One region of the Brevibacillus sp. genome, then DNA from elsewhere that is predicted to be linked to it. Evidence: riboswitches for the same ligand, from Rfam matches in the RefSeq annotation. Region 1 holds a riboswitch; the other holds the start of a gene.
What was found. Region 1 has a riboswitch for FMN ahead of ribD (bifunctional diaminohydroxyphosphoribosylaminopyrimidine deaminase/5-amino-6-(5-phosphoribosylamino)uracil reductase RibD). Riboswitches for the same ligand answer to the same signal wherever they lie in the genome.
Positions count from the first base shown of each region.

Region 1 (9,073 bases):
ATCGAGCAGCGCAGCAAGATTGCCATCATACATATGCGAATCGGACTGGAACCGAAATGGTACATGAGCGCGTTCCAAAATCTGCTCGTTTCGATTATGGACATCTTGAACAAGCATATTGCCGACAAGAACGAGCTGATGGTGGCCCTTACGGCGGTGACCAAAATTCTCAACATCGAGCAGCAAATTGTGCTGGAAGAGTACGAGAACGAGCATGAGCGTGTTCGGCGTGCCGAGCAGGACAAAAAAGATGAGCTGCGGATCATGCTGACCAATTCCGCCCATGAGCTGGCAGCGGTATCGGAAGAAAACAGCGCGTCCGTCGAGCAGTTGACGGAGCAGTCGCGTGAGATGCTGCGCTATGCCGAAAACGGCACCGGATTTTCCAGCAAGGCGCAGGAGCTGTCCCGGGAGGGCAAGGAAAAGCTGGAAAAGCAGCAAGAACAGATGGGATTGATTCAGCAAAGCGTGAGGCAAATCTCCGGGGAAATGAACACGCTGGAGGACAATGCCGAAAAAATTCGCGGGATCGTCGATGTGGTAACGGCGATAGCCGAGCAGACGAATCTGCTTGCCCTAAACGCTGCGATTGAGGCGGCGAGAGCGGGCGAACAGGGACGAGGCTTTGCGGTCGTGGCTGACGAGGTGCGCAAGCTGGCGGAGCAGACGAAGAAGTCTGTCTTCGGCGTGCGGGAGCTGATTGAGAAAACGAACCAGCAAACAACAGTGCTGTCTTCGGTCGTTCTGGAAATTCAAGGGCTTGTTCAGTCGAGCAGCAAAATGACGGATGAGACGAACGCGTTTTTCGAAGGAATTATCGGCGCTGTAGCAGACAGCAAGGAGCAAAGCACGCACATTCAAAAAGAACTGGAAAACTTCTTCAAAGTCATGGAAGACATGAACCAGGCAGTGGCGCAAGTAGCCAGCTCTGCTGATGAGCTGTCCGAGATTACGGAAAATTTGTAGACGCGAAAAACCAGTACGACCGCTCTTTTGGCGGTGTACTGGTTTTTTTGTAACTTTTCCAATCCTACGTGGGGGATTGGACGGCGCGGTACTGACGGGAGTTTTGCAGCGGGGGCGTATACACATTGAGCGAGAGGACAGGTCCGTCTGTGTTGTTGCGAATGGCGTGAATCTCGCCGGGAGCGACGTAATAGCAATCTCCTGCGCTGACATGGGTCGTTTGTGCCCGAAAAACTTCGTCTTCGCGGTCAGCCGGGAGGTAGACGACATTGGTGAGCGTGCCGGATATGACCCACTCCCAGCCAAACGAGTCGCCATGGTTGTGCGGGATGGACTCCTGCCTGGCAGGAAGATGGATGAGAACGACCTCTACGTGAGGCGTGAGATACAAAATTTTGCGGCCATATGGAAGCTGTTCCGGTTGGGGAACGAGTGACGCGATATCGTCTGGGCAGAGCGCGAGTGAAGCGACAGCCTGCCTCAATTCGGTAGGACTGGGGCAAACAAGGGAGCCAAAGGCACGTTCCAATCGTTCCAGATTCATGACAAACCTCCAGGGCAAAAAAGATCTTCCCCCTTACCATATGAAAGACAGATGCAGTCTGACGTAGGAGAAGCGCCATTTTTTTGCAAAGGTTTTCCCGTTTTTCATGACAAGATAGGAGCGTCTCGTTATGATGGGAGTACGGCATGAGTTGCCGCACATAGACGGTTAAGGAACGGCCCCCGTCGAAAGTGACAGAACAAAAACGAGTCATGATTTTACACACTTACACACGAGGAGGCATGCGCATGTCAACTGCCATAATCAGTGTACGCACCCCGTAGATGGGGGCGTCAGTCTGAACCGCCTGTGATCAACAGGAGGTTTGGTACACATGAACATGAAAAAGTATTTGTACGTCAATGCGCTGTCCTCGCTCGGATCGCGAATGGACTTGATCGCGTGCAGCGCCTTGATTTTTACGTTTGAACATAGCGCGTTTTGGCTGATGGCTTTTTTTGTCGCCAGACAGGTGGGCGGAATGCTGTTCAGCCCGTTTGCTGGCATATTGGCAGACCGGATGGACAGAAGACAGGCGATGATCGCAAGCGACATCGGAGCGGGGCTGGCTTTGCTGGCGATTTTGCTCATTCCGCATCCATACGTTGTCGTCGCGGCGGCTTTTCTCAAAGGGATGCTGTACACGCTGTTTGCGATCAGCTTCCAGGCGTCATTGCCGCAGATGTTTGGACCGGAAAAATTGGCTTGGGTGAACAGTCTCAAGGTGAGGCTGGAATCGTTTGTCGGCATTGTCGGCTTCCTTTTGGGCGGCTTGTTAACCGATCATGTCGGCTATGCACTCGTCATTGGAGCAGACGCTGCGAGCTTTTTGTTTTCGGCAGCAATTTTGACGCGGATGCGCTGGGAGAGCAGAGCTACGCCGGACAAGGCGGAAAAAGCCGAAGGGAAAGAAACGGCAAGCGGCGGGATGCGCGCAGCTTTCGTATATTTGCAAGGAGCGCCCGTGCTGCTCGCGGTCAGTCTGCTGGCTGCGCCGCTGGCGATCAGTACGGCCGCGCACAACTACGGCTTGCCGTTTTTGGCCGATGGGCTAAGCCGTGGCGATGCTACCCTGCACGGGCTGATGTGGTCCGCGATGAGCGCAGGCGGGCTGGTTGGCGCTTACTTCGCCGTCCGTTTTTCCGTTGATTTTTGGCGTGGCTTGCTTGGCGCATACGGGCTGATGGCGCTGCTGGTCGTGGCGGCGTTTGCTGCCGATTGGACGGCGGGGGTGCTGTTGTTGCTCGGATGCGCCGGGCTTTTGAGCGGGGCGGCACAGGTGTACGAGGGCACGCTTTTGCAGCTGGCCAAAAATGAAGTGCGCGGCAAGGTGCTCGGGGTGCAGGGCTTTCTCGGCCGCAGCGGCTTTTTTATCGGTTTTCTTGGCGCACCGCTGTTAACGGCGGCGTGCGGCTTGTTCGGATTGGTTGTCTGTGCACAGGTGCTGCTGATTTTTGCGCTCGTCGGACTGGGCGTGTACGTGCAGAAAAGCGGGGGTGTTGCCGACTCTCGTCGCTGATAGTCTTTTTTCCCTTCTCCTACCATAGGATGTACCAATTGGGAGGTGACGGGATTGGCCATATTTCGACCCCGTCGGCGTTGGAGGAACCCGCTTTCTCGAACGAAAGCGTTTTTGATTGCGCTGGTTATTTTTGTGGTTTTGTCGATTCAGTCACTCGTCTTTTTGCAGCAACGGCTGGAACCGACGCTCTTGATCCTAGCAACCCAAAAAGCAGAGCAATTGGCAAAAGAAGCGATTACGGACGCAGTCACCAAACGAATTTCCCAGCAGGGCGTCGATTTCAACCAGATCGTCAAGATCGAGAAGAACAACGAAGGGCAGATTCAGGCGTACCAGTTTAACTTTAGGGAATACGCGAGAATTGTCGGCGAGACAACTTCACGAGTGCAGAACAAGCTTCAGGAATTTGAGACGGAAAAAGTCGATCGCACCATTCCGCTTGGCTTGGCGACAGGAAATACGTTTTTGGCGCAGATGGGACCGAATTTGCCTGTCACTTTTGTACCGATCGGCTCTGTGAAAACAAAGCTGGAGACAGAGTTGAAGGAGGCGGGCATCAACATGGTGCTCGCAACCGTCTACATTTTCGTGGAGGTCGATTTGCAGATTGTCATCCCGTTTGCCACCGAGGAGCAGACGATCACCACGAAAATCCCGATCACGCATTCACTGATTATCGGGGATGTGCCGCAGTATTTGTACAACAATCCGGAGGGCAAGCCGGATGTGCCCCGGGCGCAAATGGAAGGGGCAGACGATGCGCCATAGCGGACTTGGCGAATGGCGGGAACAACAAAAAAGCGGCAGCAGCGGGCTGTCGCTTTTTTCGTTCCGTGAAAAGGTGTCGGGGAAATCTACGGCTCACCTCAGGTGACGGTCAGCTCAATCACGCCCTCCTGGCTGCTGAGCGTGCCGCCGATCATGCTCCATGAGGTGTTTTTCTCCTGGTCCTGTCCCTGGATGATGATGTTTTTATCGTCGATCGTCTGGGCGTCGTTCACGAGCTTTTGCGATTGGAAAAAGTCCTGATTCCCGTTTTCGTATCTAGTCGAACGTTCTTAATTTGGTATACTTGACCAAATAATCATTGGCAAAAGGGGGAGAGATCCGACAATGACCAGAGCGTCGATAAAAGGCATCATTTTCGATATGGACAATACGTTGCTGCAATCCAAAATCAACTTTTTGGAAATGAAGCAGGCCATTTTTACCTTATGGGCTGAGCACGGGCTGTGCGAGCCGACTTTTGACTGGCGCAGCCACACCGCTTCGCAATTGATCGAAATGGGCAGAAAGTCGGGCCGGATGACGAGTCAGCTTGAGCAAACGATGTGGGAAGCCGTGACCGCGATTGAAAAAGCAGGGATGCACGAGGCTGTCCTGGAAGACCACGTCAAGGAAGTGCTCGCCCACCTAAAGGAACGGTATCATTTGTTCATTTTGACCAACAATGCCTACGCAGCCGCCGAGGAAGCGCTGAATCATACGGGAATCGCCGATTGTTTCCAGGAGATTGTCGCGCGCGAGCAGATGACGACACTCAAACCGCATCCGTCCGGGATTCACTACATCCGCGCCCAATACCCCAACTGGTCTGCTACGGCGTGGACGATGGTCGGAGATTCCTGGATTGACGGAAAAGCGGCGCACGGCGGGGAAGTGGCGTTTATCGCGTATCAGGGAGAGCGGGCGGACATGGAGCGCAACGAAGTGTCGCCGCGAGCGTACATCACGGACTTGCGCGAGCTGCTGGACATTTTGTAGCCGCGCTCGCGGAGAGCAGGAAAAGGACACTTCCACCTAAAAAAGTGACAGTTGACGAGAAATGTGTGCTATACTGTGCCTAACTGAATACCAGCCTTCAGGGTAGGGTGAAATTCCCGACCGGCGGTAATGACGAACGCACGTCTGAGCCCGCGACTCGCTATTGCTGTATGGATAGCGACTGACTTGGTGCAAATCCAAGGCCGACGGTAAAGTCCGGATGGGAGAAGGTGTCTTACAATAGCTTCGGCGGCTGTTTTTTCAAAAACAGAACTGTCACGAGGCTTTTTTCCCTACGCCCTGAGTATCGTTTGCTCGTGGGCGTTTTTTATTGGAAAACTGCATAGCGCAAAATCTTCAGGGCAGGGTGAAATTCCCGACCGGCGGTAATGACGTATGTACGTCTAAAGCCCGCGACTCGCTGATCGTTACGGTTTAGCGACTGATCTGGTGCAAATCCAGAGCCGACGGTAAAGTCCGGATGGAAGAAGAGCTGACCATGCTTTTTGGCATCCCTTTTGCAAAAAACGGATGCGATAAGGCTTCTTTCCTTATGCCCTGAGCCGCTAGTGGTTTCGAGGGCTTTTTGCATTGGCTGGAATCCGTGCATGAAAGAGGAGGTTTACATGGAGCAGGACATGCGGTTCATGGCACTGGCACTGGATTTGGCGCGCTCGGCAAACGGTCAGACGAGCCCCAATCCGCTCGTCGGTGCAGTCCTGGTAAACAACGGAGAGGTAGTAGGCATGGGAGCGCATTTGCGTGCAGGCGAACCTCATGCAGAAGTGCACGCTCTGCGGATGGCAGGGCAAAAAGCGGCTGGCGCTACGCTGTATGTCACATTGGAGCCGTGCAGTCATCACGGCAAAACGCCTCCGTGCGCCGAGGCGGTGATCGCGGCTGGCATCCGGCGTGCCGTGATCGCCACGCTGGACCCGAATCCGCTCGTCGCGGGAAAAGGCGCGGAGAAGCTGCGGGCAGCAGGCGTGGAAGTGGTTGTCGGCGTGCATGAAGCGGAAGCGAAAAAGCTGAATGAAGTCTTTTTCCACTTTATCAAGACGCGGCGTCCGTTTGTGACGATCAAAACAGCGAGCACGCTGGATGGCAAGATCGCTACCGAAAGCGGGCACAGCCGCTGGATAACGGGTGCGCGGGCGCGGGGGGAAGTGCACGAGCTGCGCAGACAGCACGACGCGATCCTGGTCGGAGTAGGCACGGTGCTTGCGGACGATCCGCTTTTGACGGCGAGACTGGACGGGCAAGCGCATGGGCGACAGCCTGTGCGTATCATCTGGGACAGTCAGCTGCGCACGCCGCTCGGGGCCAACGTGATTCAAAATACGGATGCGCCCACCTGGATTTTTACGACGAAAGCTGCGGCGCAAGCGAAGCAGGAGGCTTTTGCGGAAAAAGGTATCCGGCTGTTCGTGGCAGATGAGCAGATTAGGGTGGACGAGGTGCTGGACACGCTGGGCGAATGGGGAATCACTTCGCTTCTCGTCGAAGGCGGGGCCGCGGTCAACGGAGCGTTTTTGCAGGCGCGGGCGATTCAAAAAGTGATCAGCTACGTGTCGCTGAAAATGATTGGCGGTGGCCAGGCGCCGACACCGTTTGGAGGACAAGGCTTTTCCACGATGGATCAGGCGGTCAAGCTGGCGAATCCGACCGTTGAGCAACTGGATGAGCTGGACTTGCGGATCAGCGGCTATCCACAGTGGGAGTGAGGACAAAAAAGCGAATCGGAGACAGACGGCTTTGTTTCACCGAGGCCGATGGCTGCTTTCCGGTGTTATAAACCGTGTAAAAAGAGGAGGAAAGCCGATGTTTACCGGACTGGTAGAAGAGCTGGGCACGGTGGAATCGCTCACGGGCAACGATCAGGCGAGTCAGCTCGTGATCCGGGCGCAGCGGGTGCTCGAAGGTGTGCAGCTGGGCGACAGCATCGCAGTCAACGGGATTTGCCTGACGGTTACTTCGTTTACGCAGCGGCATTTTCAGGTCGACGTCATGCCGGAAACGATGAAAAAGACGAGCCTGCGCCATCTGCGAGCGGGCCAGCGAGTCAACCTGGAGCGGGCGATGCGCTTGGGCGACCGTTTTGGCGGGCATATCGTCTCCGGGCACGTGGACGGGACAGGCACGATCGTGTCGCGACAGCCGCACGCCAACGCTGTGCTGTTTAAGATCGAAGCGAGCGCGGAGCTGTTGAAATACGTCATCGAGCGCGGCTCGATTTGCGTGGATGGCATCAGTCTCACTGTGGTGGAAGCTGCGGATACGCATTTCAGCGTGTCGATCATCCCGCACACGCTGGCGCAGACCAGCTTGCAGGATCGGCGTGCAGGCGATCAGGTGAATCTGGAGACAGACGTCATCGGCAAGTATGTAGAGCGGCTTTTGGGAGATCGCGGCCAGCAAAGGAGCGGGCAAGCGGCAGGCTCGACGATCAGCATGGCTTTTTTGCAGGAAAATGGATTTGTCTGAACGAGGAGGGAAGTCCCATGTTTCATCAGATAGAAGAGGCATTGGAAGATTTGCGCCAAGGGAAAGCGATTATCGTAGTGGATGACGAAGATCGGGAAAACGAAGGGGATTTCGTCTGCCTGGCGGAAGCGGCGACACCGGAGATGATCAACTTCATGGCAACGCATGGGCGCGGGCTGGTCTGCGTGCCGATTACGCAAGAGCGCGCGGCCAGATTGAAGCTTGCTCCGATGGTCGAAGACAACACAGACAAGCAAGGGACGGCTTTTACCGTCTCGATTGATGAGGCGAGCACGCATACAGGAATCTCAGCCCATGAGCGTTCGCAGACAGTGCTGGCGATGCTGGATGAGCAGAAGACAGCCGAAGATTTCCGCAAGCCGGGGCATATTTTTCCGTTGATAGCAAAAGCGGGCGGCGTGTTGCGCCGGGCTGGTCACACGGAGGCGGCCGTCGATCTCGCGGAGATGGCTGGCAGTGCTGCGGCAGGCGTGATTTGCGAGATTATGAATGAAGACGGCTCGATGGCCCGGTTGCCGCAGTTGGTAGAGATTGCGCGGCGGTTTGAGCTGAAGCTGATCACGATTGCCGATTTGATCGCGTATCGGATGCGCACGGAATCGCATGTGCACAAAGAAATCGAAGTGAATCTCCCGACGAGCTTCGGCGATTTTCGGATCGCGGCCTATACGAACGAAGTAGATGGCAAAGAACACGTAGCGCTCATCAAGGGCGAGATCGACTCGGACAAGCCGGTTCTCGTCCGGGTGCACTCCGAATGCCTGACCGGGGATATTTTTGGCTCCGAGCGATGCGACTGCGGGCCGCAACTGCATGCTGCGCTTGCGCAAATCGAGGCGGAGGGCGCGGGCATTCTTTTGTACATGCGCCAAGAAGGACGCGGCATCGGGCTGATTAACAAGCTCAAGGCGTACAAGCTCCAGGAGGAAGGGCTTGATACGGTGGAAGCAAACGAAAAGCTGGGCTTTGCGGCCGATTTGCGAGAGTACGGGATTGGTGCGCAAATTCTTCGCGACCTCGGAGTGCGCAGGATGCGCCTTTTGACCAACAATCCTCGCAAAATTCGCGGGCTGGACGGCTACGGGCTGAAAGTAGAAGAAAGAGTGCCGTTGCAAATGCAGGTGCAACCGCACAATCAGCGATATTTGACAACCAAGCAAACGAAGCTGGGGCACTTGCTCCACCTATAATGCAAAGGAGAGTGAACGGAATGAGAACATTTGAAGGACATCTGGTAGGGACAGGACTGCGCGTAGGGATTGTAGCAGGGCGATTTAACGAACTGATCGTCAGCAAGCTGGTTGGCGGCGCTCTCGATGCTTTGAAGCGCCACGGTGTGGAAGAGGAAAACGTCGATGTGGCATGGGTGCCAGGCGCATTTGAAATTCCGCTGATTGCCAAAAAAATGGCGGAATCCGGCCGTTACGACGCGGTAGTGACGCTGGGCGCCGTGATTCGCGGCGCAACTCCGCACTTTGATTACGTGTGCAACGAAGCGGCCAAAGGAGTTGCTTCCTTGTCGCTGTCCACAGGGATTCCGGTTATTTTCGGCGTGCTGACGACAGACAATATTGAGCAAGCGATTGAGCGTGCTGGAACGAAAGCAGGCAACAAAGGCTGGGAGGCCGCTGCGGCTGCGATTGAAATGGCGAATCTGTCGAAGCAGTTTGCCTAAACGAGAACAGTATAGCATGAGAAGGCGAGAAGCGGGGGCTGAGGCTCCCGTTTTTGCATGGATAAAAACGCCTATGGATGGATAAAATCACCACCTA
Region 1 is NZ_DOTK01000045.1:66,517-75,589, reverse strand. It holds gene DEP07_RS13645 (globin-coupled sensor protein) at 1-966, shown strand, start outside; gene DEP07_RS13640 (cysteine dioxygenase) at 1,031-1,510, opposite strand; gene DEP07_RS13635 (MFS transporter) at 1,845-3,029, shown strand; gene yunB (sporulation protein YunB) at 3,075-3,800, shown strand; gene DEP07_RS13625 (hypothetical protein) at 3,899-4,033, opposite strand; gene DEP07_RS13620 (HAD family hydrolase) at 4,146-4,796, shown strand; FMN riboswitch at 4,886-5,032, shown strand; FMN riboswitch at 5,146-5,293, shown strand; gene ribD (bifunctional diaminohydroxyphosphoribosylaminopyrimidine deaminase/5-amino-6-(5-phosphoribosylamino)uracil reductase RibD) at 5,423-6,520, shown strand; gene DEP07_RS13610 (riboflavin synthase) at 6,618-7,280, shown strand; gene DEP07_RS13605 (bifunctional 3,4-dihydroxy-2-butanone-4-phosphate synthase/GTP cyclohydrolase II) at 7,298-8,491, shown strand; gene ribH (6,7-dimethyl-8-ribityllumazine synthase) at 8,512-8,976, shown strand.

Region 2 (9,073 bases), on a different contig from region 1:
GGGCGACAGCGACGCAGACATCATCGCGGGACGCGCCGCAGGGCTGACTACGGTCGGCGTTGACTGGCTGCTTGTCACCCAGAAGGCCGGGAGCTTCGATCCTGAGCCGGACTATCGCTTTTCTGACGCGCAGGCGTTTGTTGACTGGGTGCTTGGCCGCTGATTGATTCGGGTTGCCTAACCTGCTATTACTTCGTTAATAGACAGTCTTGCATGGCTGAGATTTTTTCATATACGGATTTTGACCGCATAATACGAAGGGGCTACCTCAAAAGTCGATTGCTCGACGAAGAGACGCCCCCTTGTCATTTTATTGATTTATATTGTTTCGGATTTGTTGCAAAACTTCTTCGGAATCGAGTTGAACGTGAGGAGAAAGCTCCAGAAACTGAGCAGCGCGTTGATCGAGCCACAAGCTTTCCTCCCCTTTGTTATCAGTAGCAACAAAAACAAATCCGCCTGCATAACTAAAGTACATAAGGTTGACCTTGTCACCAAGATCGTTTTTTATTTTTTCATGAAGGTCAAACAATTCAGGGCCGGTTTTTTCACCACCTGCCATGATTGGCTCCGTATCTGTTGCTATAGCGATACCTTTTACTTCATCACCTTCCATAATAAACGAAAGCTTCTCATCATGCGCAGTCAATAACTCATGAACGTTTGAATCTTTGTATTTGCTGATTTTATCCGCTTCTGACAATAAAGCTCCTGGAATTGAGAAGTCTGACAGCGTAAAATTATTGCTCGATTCGTTCAAAGATTTGTTCTCTTGATTCCGGGCTTGTTCCATTTTCTTGTATGCATTTAGTGCTTCCTTATTCCCTTGATTGGATGCACCAGCCCAAGTAGCCAATGATATTCCAGCAACTATAACTGCACCGAACAATGTCCAAACATATCTCTTCATACAACTGCCCTCCTTAAATTATTCTGACTCAAAACCATACAATGAGCCAATCTATTCTTGTCTTGAGCTATCCAAGAAAGAGTCATAAGTCATAGTAAAATGTTGACCATCCCATGGGTCCATGTACATTACATACTTCGTGGAGTCGTTTCTATAACCATCAATAAAAATACAAAATATTTACTTTTATGTATATACTTTTTACTCGAATGATAAATTACGTTAATGGAAATACTTTACAACCTGCCCGCACACGCTGACTTCTGTGGATGCAAAAGGGAGTGCTCCGTTACGTACGGGGAGCACTCCCTTGTTTGTTTTGTTTATTAACTGAAACCTTAGTACGAACGGCCAAACCAAACCGTATGCTTCGCCTCTTTGCCGCAGCAAATGCAGACCGATTTTTGCGCAGGCGGTTCAAACGGAATGTTGCGGGACGTGAACTTCGTCTCTTCCTTGACCTTGGACTCACACGCATCGTCTCCGCACCAGCCTGCGAGCACCCAGCCGCTTGGCGTGTTTTCGTTCTCACATTTTTCGATGTGCGCGGACAGCTGCGCGAGCGTATCGATTTCGAGATGCGAATGGGCTTCCCGGAAGGCCAGCGCTTTTTGGAACATATTTTGCTGGATGTCTTCGAGCAATTGGGCAATCGTCTGCGCAATGCCTTCCAGTGGCACGGTTATTTTCTCCCCGGTATCGCGGCGAGCGAGAATCGCCTGGCCGTTTTCCACGTCGCGCGGCCCAAGCTCCAGACGAAGCGGCACACCGCGCATCTCCCATTCGTTGAACTTCCAGCCCGGAGTTTCCTCGCGCAAGTCTGCCCGGACGCGAACGCCTGCCGCTTTGATCTCGTCGAACAGCGGATCGAATGCAACCATGACCTGATCGCGCAGCTTCATCGGTCCGACTGGGATCATGATGACCTGAGTCGGTGCCATCCGAGGCGGCAAAGCCAGACCGCGGTCGTCGCCGTGCACCATGATCATCGAGCCGATCAAGCGGGTAGAGCTGCCCCATGAAGTCGTATGCACGTATTTGAACTGATTGTCGCGATCCAGGAACTTGATCTCAAAGCCGCGCGCAAACTTGTCGCCCAAGTAGTGGGAGGTTCCGGCCTGCACCGCTTTGCCATCCTTCATCATCGCCTCGATGGAGTACGTGTCGACTGCTCCTGCAAAGCGCTCGCTTGGCGTTTTTTGCCCTTTCCATACCGGAATCGCCAGCTCCTGCTCCACAACCTCGCGATAAATCTCCAGCATCTGCATGGTCTCCTGGCGCGCTTCTTCCTCGTTCGCATGGGCGGTATGGCCTTCCTGCCACAAAAATTCTGAAGTACGCAAGAATGGCATGGTGCGCTTTTCCCAGCGGAACACGTTTGCCCACTGGTTAATCAGAATCGGCAAGTCGCGGTAGCTCTGAATCCACTGCGCGTACATATGTCCGATGATCGTCTCCGAAGTCGGGCGCAGGGCAAGCTTTTCCTCCAGCTGCTCTCCTCCCGCTTCCGTCACCCAAGGCAGCTCTGGGTTGAAGCCCTCGATGTGCTCTTTTTCTTTTTGGAAAAAGGACTCGGGAATCAGCATTGGGAAGTAGGCGTTGCGGTGTCCCGTCTCTTTGAACCTTTTGTCCATCGCCTCCTGGATGCGCTCCCACAGCTCGAAGCCATCCGGTTTGAAGACGATGCAGCCGCGCACTGGCGTGTAATCCATCAAATCCGCTTTTTTGATCGCCTCGATGTACCAGCGCGAAAAATCTTCCGACTGCGGTGTAATTTCTTTTACGAACGCTTTGTCCTCTTTCATCCTTCTACGCTCCTTTTTTCTTACATGAAAATGCAAAAAATCCCCCATCCCAAAAAAGGGACGGAGGATTCACTTCCGCGGTACCACCCTGATTGACCATGGCACAAGCCATAAGTCCACTCAACAACCCGATAACGGCGGGCAACCGGACCAGCTCGTCGCTGGCGGCTTCAGGATGGGGTGCAGGTACGCCTCGTATCAGCCTTCCAGACTAGGGCCGACTCTCTGGAACCAGGATATAGCTGCGGGTCCTTTCATAGCCTTTTCGCTAAACTGCTTTTTGTTAGGGAATATCTTAGCAAGTCGCGCAGCCGTTGTCAATTTGTGGTTCTGAGGGCAATGCGCGCACCAAGCTTGGCGTAGACCGGATACGCGACCAGCGCGAGCACGACCCCTTTGAACAGGTTGAACGGAACGATACCGACCATGACCAGGGACCAGACGCTGGTTGCGTTGAACATGGCCAACAGCTCTGCCATCGGCATCTGATAAAGAGCGGCGTATGCCGGGAGCAGGACGTACGCATTGGCAACAGCCATGACAATCGTCATCAGCAACGTTCCAAGCGCGAGGCCCGATAAAAAGCCTTTTTTCCCTTGACCGCTGCGTTGCAGAAGGACGGCTGGCAAAATAAAGCTGGCGCCCGCCACGACGTTGGCAAGCTCTCCGATCAACAATCCGTCTGTATTTTTAAAGAGCATGTGCAATGTATTTTTCAAAACTTCGATGATAATGCCGGCTACAGGGCCGTACATGAGTCCGCCGATCAGCGCTGGCAACGTACTGAAATCAAGCTTCAAAAAGCTCGGCATCAGCGGAACGGGAACCTCCAAATACTGCAAGATAAAAGCAACGGCTGCCAGCATCGGAATCGTCACGATCCGCTGGGTTGCTCTGCGCGATGTGTGCAGGGCTGTTTCTTTCATGTGTACCATCTCCTCGTTTTTTCTCCTTCTGAGGAATGGCAACAGCGGTCTTGCCCACACGTGCCAAAATGTCTACGCTTTTGCAAACATAAAAATACCCTGAGAATAATTCTCAGGGCAGCTTACAGGCGTATGACAAAGCATGTGCAATAAACACAGGTTCAAGAAACAACGAGGCGGCTCATCATGCATGCCTCATCGCATCTGTCCTGTCAGCACAGGCAAACAAGCACGTGTGTGGTAAACGTACTGTCGTCATCCTTCTCCCATCCAGACTGTACTGTCGGCTCTGGAATCTCACCAGATCCTGCACTCCGTCGCTGTCAACAGCTCGGGAGGCTCGCGGGCTTGACGTGCTGATTGCACCATCACCGCCGGTCGGGAATTTCACCCTGCCCTGAAGGAATTGTGTAGTTGTATACAGCATATTATACTGCGCTTTTTCGATTTGACAATAGACGAAACTGTTAAATCGACATTTTATTGTTATTTTCCAATTGATTTAGTTGGATATATTTTTAAAAAAATGGGGCTTCTCAGCCTAAAGTCGCCACGTGCTATAGGTAGTTACCTGGACCTAAAAGAAATAGACCGCCCTTGAGTTGACTGCTCCTCGGCGGTCTATTCTTCACAAAACTGTGAGCCGTCCCCTTTGAGGGAAGCCTCGTTTGTACAGACCAGACCGTTCCGGTAGCCCCCGGACGGTCTTTTTTTCTTTCAAGCTCGTTACCTCTAATATTACCATAACCGTTCCCAAATAAAAATCCATAATCCTGCTCCTGCCTACCAAATCGCACCAAAAGTGGCTTCTGCCACTACGACCCTGCTCCCCGATACTTGGTGACGCCCCAGTTCCAGACGAGCAAGCCGATGCCAAAGAAGATGACCGCGACTACCGGAGTAAGTGCTGCGTACGTATACCACACTTCTTTTCGCAAAAAGTAAGCCGCCGGGTAAATCCCGACAAAAGCAAACGGCAGCACGTAAGTCAGCACGAAGCGAATCGCTTTGTTGTACACATCCACGGGGTAACGCCCGTACTGCTGGATGTTGTAAATCATCGGGGCAATTCCTGTCCGGGAATCGGAGAAAAAGCTGACGGCGGCAATCGCCGTGTACACCCCGCCGTAAATCAGGGCGCCACTGATCACAAGCCCGATGAAGATGAACAGGTCGTACCAGTAAAACGTCAAATCGAGCTGAAAAGCAGCATAGCCCATGATGATCAGCCCTGTGATGACGCCGAAAATCCGGTCCGGTGCGATCGACTCCAGACAGACCTGTGCCAGATTGTGGATCGGCCTGGTCAAGATGCGGTCCATTTCACCCCGGATAATATAGCGTTCGTTGAAGTCCCAAAACCCGAAAAACATCGAGAATAAGGCATACGGCACCAAAAAGAAACCGTAAATGAAAATGATTTCGTCCCGCGTCCATTCCTTCATCAACGGCACATGCGTGAAGACGACGATGATGAACACTAGATTGATCAGCTCGGAAATCAAGTTGGACACAAAATCCCCGAGAAAGTCAGCCCGATAGGCAAGTCTCGTCTTGAAATACTGGCCCAGGTAGTCGGCGAAAATACCGAAAATGTGCTTGACGTTTTGCATATGCTACCCCCCTTGCACGACCAGCCGATTTCGGGCCATGCGCCACAAAATCAGAATCGGAACCAGAATAACAACCATCCAGATCGCCTGGAAGCCGATCAACTCCCAGGAACGCCCCGGAGTAATCGCCCCTGTGAAAATCAGGCTCGGATAGTAGTTGACGGCCTGGAATGGCAAAAAGCCCATAACCGTTTGCGCCCAGCCCGGGAAAAAGCTGATCGGCAGCACCAGGCCCGACATCAAATCAACGACGACACGCTTCGCCCGCATCATCCCGTCGTTGCGGAACAGGAAAAAGGTGAACAGCCCCGTCAGCAGGTTGATTTGCGTGTTGATCAAAAAAGCAAACATGAGACTGATCAAATACAATCCCCAGCCAGTCGCTGTCGCGGGAAAATGAAACGGGATAATCAAGCTGATGAGAAAAATTCCTGGCCCTGCGAAAAACAGGAAGCGGAATATCCCTTCCCCAAATGCTTGCGCTGTCTTGACCGACAAGTAATTGTAAGGGCGGATCATCTCGATCGCGACCTTACCCTCCCGTACATCCTGGGCAATTTCCGTATCGATGTTGTTGAAGTAAAAGGCGCGCGACATCCAGGCAATCGCGACGTAGGAAGTCATTTGCTCGACCGACAGGCCGCCAAGCTGCTGCTGGCCGCCGTAGATTGCGCCCCACAAAAAGTAGTACGCTCCGATGTTGATCGCGTAAATAATGATCCCGCTGTAGTAATTCACCCGGTAAGCGAGCATGGTCAAAAAGCGCATGCGGATCAGTTCCATGTAGAGCTTATGCATGGCCCCGCACCCCTGTATCCACCTGGTAAATGTTGCGGACAATATCTTCTGTGCTCGTCTCCATGATTTTTACGTCGCTGACCTCGAACGTCGACATGACCGTTGACAGGACAAACGGCAGCATTTCCTGGCTCTGCGGCACTTTCACACTGATTGTATATTCGTTTACCTGGGAAATTTCGCACGGCATCTCGCCAAGCGTCTTGCGCAGCTCGTCGGCGGGTGTGCGCTTTTTCATCTGGAAAGACACCTCTGTGCCATTGCCCCACTTTTCCTTCAGGTCACTGAGCAGGCCGTCAAAAATCAGCTTGCCTTTGTCCATGACCAGCACCCGCTTACAGAGCGCTTCAATATCGGAAACGTCATGGGTCGTGAGCAGGATGGTCATGTTTTCCGTTTCGTTCAGATTGCGCAAAAACTCGCGAATTTTTTGCTTCACCAAGACGTCCAGCCCAACTGTCGGCTCATCGAGGAACAACAGGCGCGGCTTGTGAATCAATGACGCCGCTACCTCGCAGCGCATCCGTTGACCCAGGCTCAGCTTGCGCACTGGCTGGCTGACAAACGGGTTGATCTCCAGCTCCTCAATCAAGCGGTCTAGCCACTTATCTCCCTCTGGCCCGTCGACTTTGTAGACGCTTTTCAGCAACCGGAACGACTCCATGGGCGACAAATCCCACCAGAGCTGCGAACGCTGTCCGAATACGACACCGATGGAGCGCACGTATTCCTCGCGCTGTTTGAACGGAACGTAGCCGTTGATGACGATCTCGCCCTCGCTTGGCGTCAAAATGCCCGTCAGCATTTTGATCGTCGTCGATTTCCCGGCGCCATTTTCCCCAATCAAAGCGAACATTTCCCCTTCTTCCACGGTAAAAGAAAGGTCATTCACTGCCTTGACGGTCTTATACTCGCGACTAAACAAATCACGAAAAGCACCCCCGAGACCCGCTCTGGCCTGGTGGATGCGAAACTCCTTTTGCAGGTTCTTCACTTGAATCATGGATAACCATCCTTTTTTTAATGGAAAAACGCCTTGACGTTTTTCATGCAAAGAGATGTGACCGCTTGCGGCTGGCAAAACGGTCATGAACAACTGTTAGTGTATATGAGCGCATGAAAATGTGCAAAAGGCAAACTGTAACAAACTGTCAGCGCAAATTCACGACAATGCCCGTCTTGTCGTCCGACTTTTTGAAGCGGGCGTAGCGGATGCATTCGGGATCGTTGTTTTCCAGTGCGATCAGCTCATCCGTGTAACGTTGCAGCCCTTTGTGGACGATTGGCAATACCGTTTCTTCCCACCCCGGTTCTTTTCCGCCTGTTGGTCGTGGCATGAACAGACCGTCTGTCGCCAAAACAAGCGCCTTCAATCCGATCCGATTGATCCGTCCATACTCTATGAAATCCGCACAAGCCGCATCTCCGTTCAAAACGCCATATCCTCCTGATCCGTTCGCCTGATAGCGGTTATGAATCAGGATGTCCTTACATCGCTCGTGCAGCTCGGCTCGGGTAGACAGCCCCTCGCGAATCCCGTCTTCCCACCGGGCAATGGCGTTTTGCTCCAGCAGCGAAACTTGCGGAAACGTCAAAGGCCGCACCGTATCGTCTTCATAGACCGCAAAAATCATGCAATCGCCAGTCTGGGCATACTCGATGTGCTGCTCTTTCACACGAACGACTGCACATGCCGCTCCCCACAATGCTTCTTTTTGCTTCCAGTCAATCTCGCTCTCGCGCATCAATTCCCGCAGCTTTTCGTTGACAAACGTCAGGTAATCGGACAGCACAGCGTCAGGCGGCATGATTTCCAGCTTCCTTTTCACCAGCTCGGCTGCAATCGCTCCTCCTGTCTGCCCGAATCGGTTTTCGTACGGAACGAGCGACGAGACGCCGTCGATCACCGCGTACACCTGATCGGCTTGCGAGATCACATAGGCGTCCTCATTGGTATTGCCGGTTCCTTTGATGGAGATGCACTCAAGTTTCATGGTGGATTACCGCCTTTTACGTGAAGTGATTTGCTTGAAAATTGTATCATTTTTCCTTTTCCCCAGCTATAGCTCCCCATCCATATCCAGGTGACTTTTGCTGTGTTAAGATAATGAAGGACTTTTTTGAAAAGAAAAGAGGGAAAATCGCATGAAACGTGAACGATCCGCGCAACTGCACGAACAAGCCATGGATGTTATTCTCGGCGGGGTAAACAGCCCTTCCCGTTCTTTCAAGGCCGTAGGCGGGGGAGCGCCCGTTACGATGGAGCGTGCCCAGGGCGCGTATTTCTGGGACGTGGACGGCAATCGATATATTGACTACTTGGCGGCGTATGGCCCGATTATTACCGGACATGCTCACCCGCACGTCACAAAAGCCATTACGGAAGCGGCGGCCAATGGAACGTTGTACGGTACGCCAACTCCTTGGGAAGTCACTTTTGCGAACATGATCCGCGAAGCGATTCCATCCATGGAGCGCATCCGCTTCAACAACTCCGGTACGGAATCCGTCATGACGTGCATTCGCGTGGCACGCGCCTACACCGGACGCGTGAAAATCATCAAATTTGCGGGCTGCTACCACGGTCACTCCGATCTCGTGCTGGTTGCGGCAGGCTCCGGCCCTTCCACACTCGGCATCCCTGACAGTGCGGGCATTCCGCAAAGCATCGCCAGCGAAGTGATCACGGTTCCATTCAATGACGTTGCAGCGTTCGCCGAAGCGATGGGCAAATGGGGCAACGAAACGGCTTGCGTCCTGGTCGAACCAATCGTCGGCAACTTCGGTATCGTCACGCCGGAGCCAGGCTTTTTGGAGGAAGTGAACCGCATCACGCACGAGGCAGGCGCGCTCGTTGTGTACGACGAGGTCATCACCGCATTCCGCTTCTGCTACGGCGGTGCGCAAAACTTGCTGGGCGTAACGCCTGACCTGACCGCGCTCGGAAAAATCATCGGTGGCGGCTTGCCAATCGGAGCATATGGCGGACGCCGCGAGATTATGGAGCAAGTCGCGCCGCTC
Region 2 is NZ_DOTK01000036.1:10,234-19,306, forward strand. It holds gene DEP07_RS09955 (HAD family hydrolase) at 1-163, shown strand, start outside; gene DEP07_RS09960 (hypothetical protein) at 311-910, opposite strand; gene proS (proline--tRNA ligase) at 1,249-2,715, opposite strand; gene DEP07_RS09970 (ECF transporter S component) at 3,033-3,641, opposite strand; FMN riboswitch at 3,896-4,050, opposite strand; gene DEP07_RS09975 (ABC transporter permease) at 4,457-5,254, opposite strand; gene DEP07_RS09980 (ABC transporter permease) at 5,258-6,052, opposite strand; gene DEP07_RS09985 (ABC transporter ATP-binding protein) at 6,045-7,055, opposite strand; gene DEP07_RS09990 (protein phosphatase 2C domain-containing protein) at 7,204-8,046, opposite strand; gene DEP07_RS09995 (glutamate-1-semialdehyde 2,1-aminomutase) at 8,198-9,073, shown strand, end outside.
Region 2: another riboswitch for FMN. It lies ahead of DEP07_RS09970 (ECF transporter S component); the one in region 1 lies ahead of ribD (bifunctional diaminohydroxyphosphoribosylaminopyrimidine deaminase/5-amino-6-(5-phosphoribosylamino)uracil reductase RibD).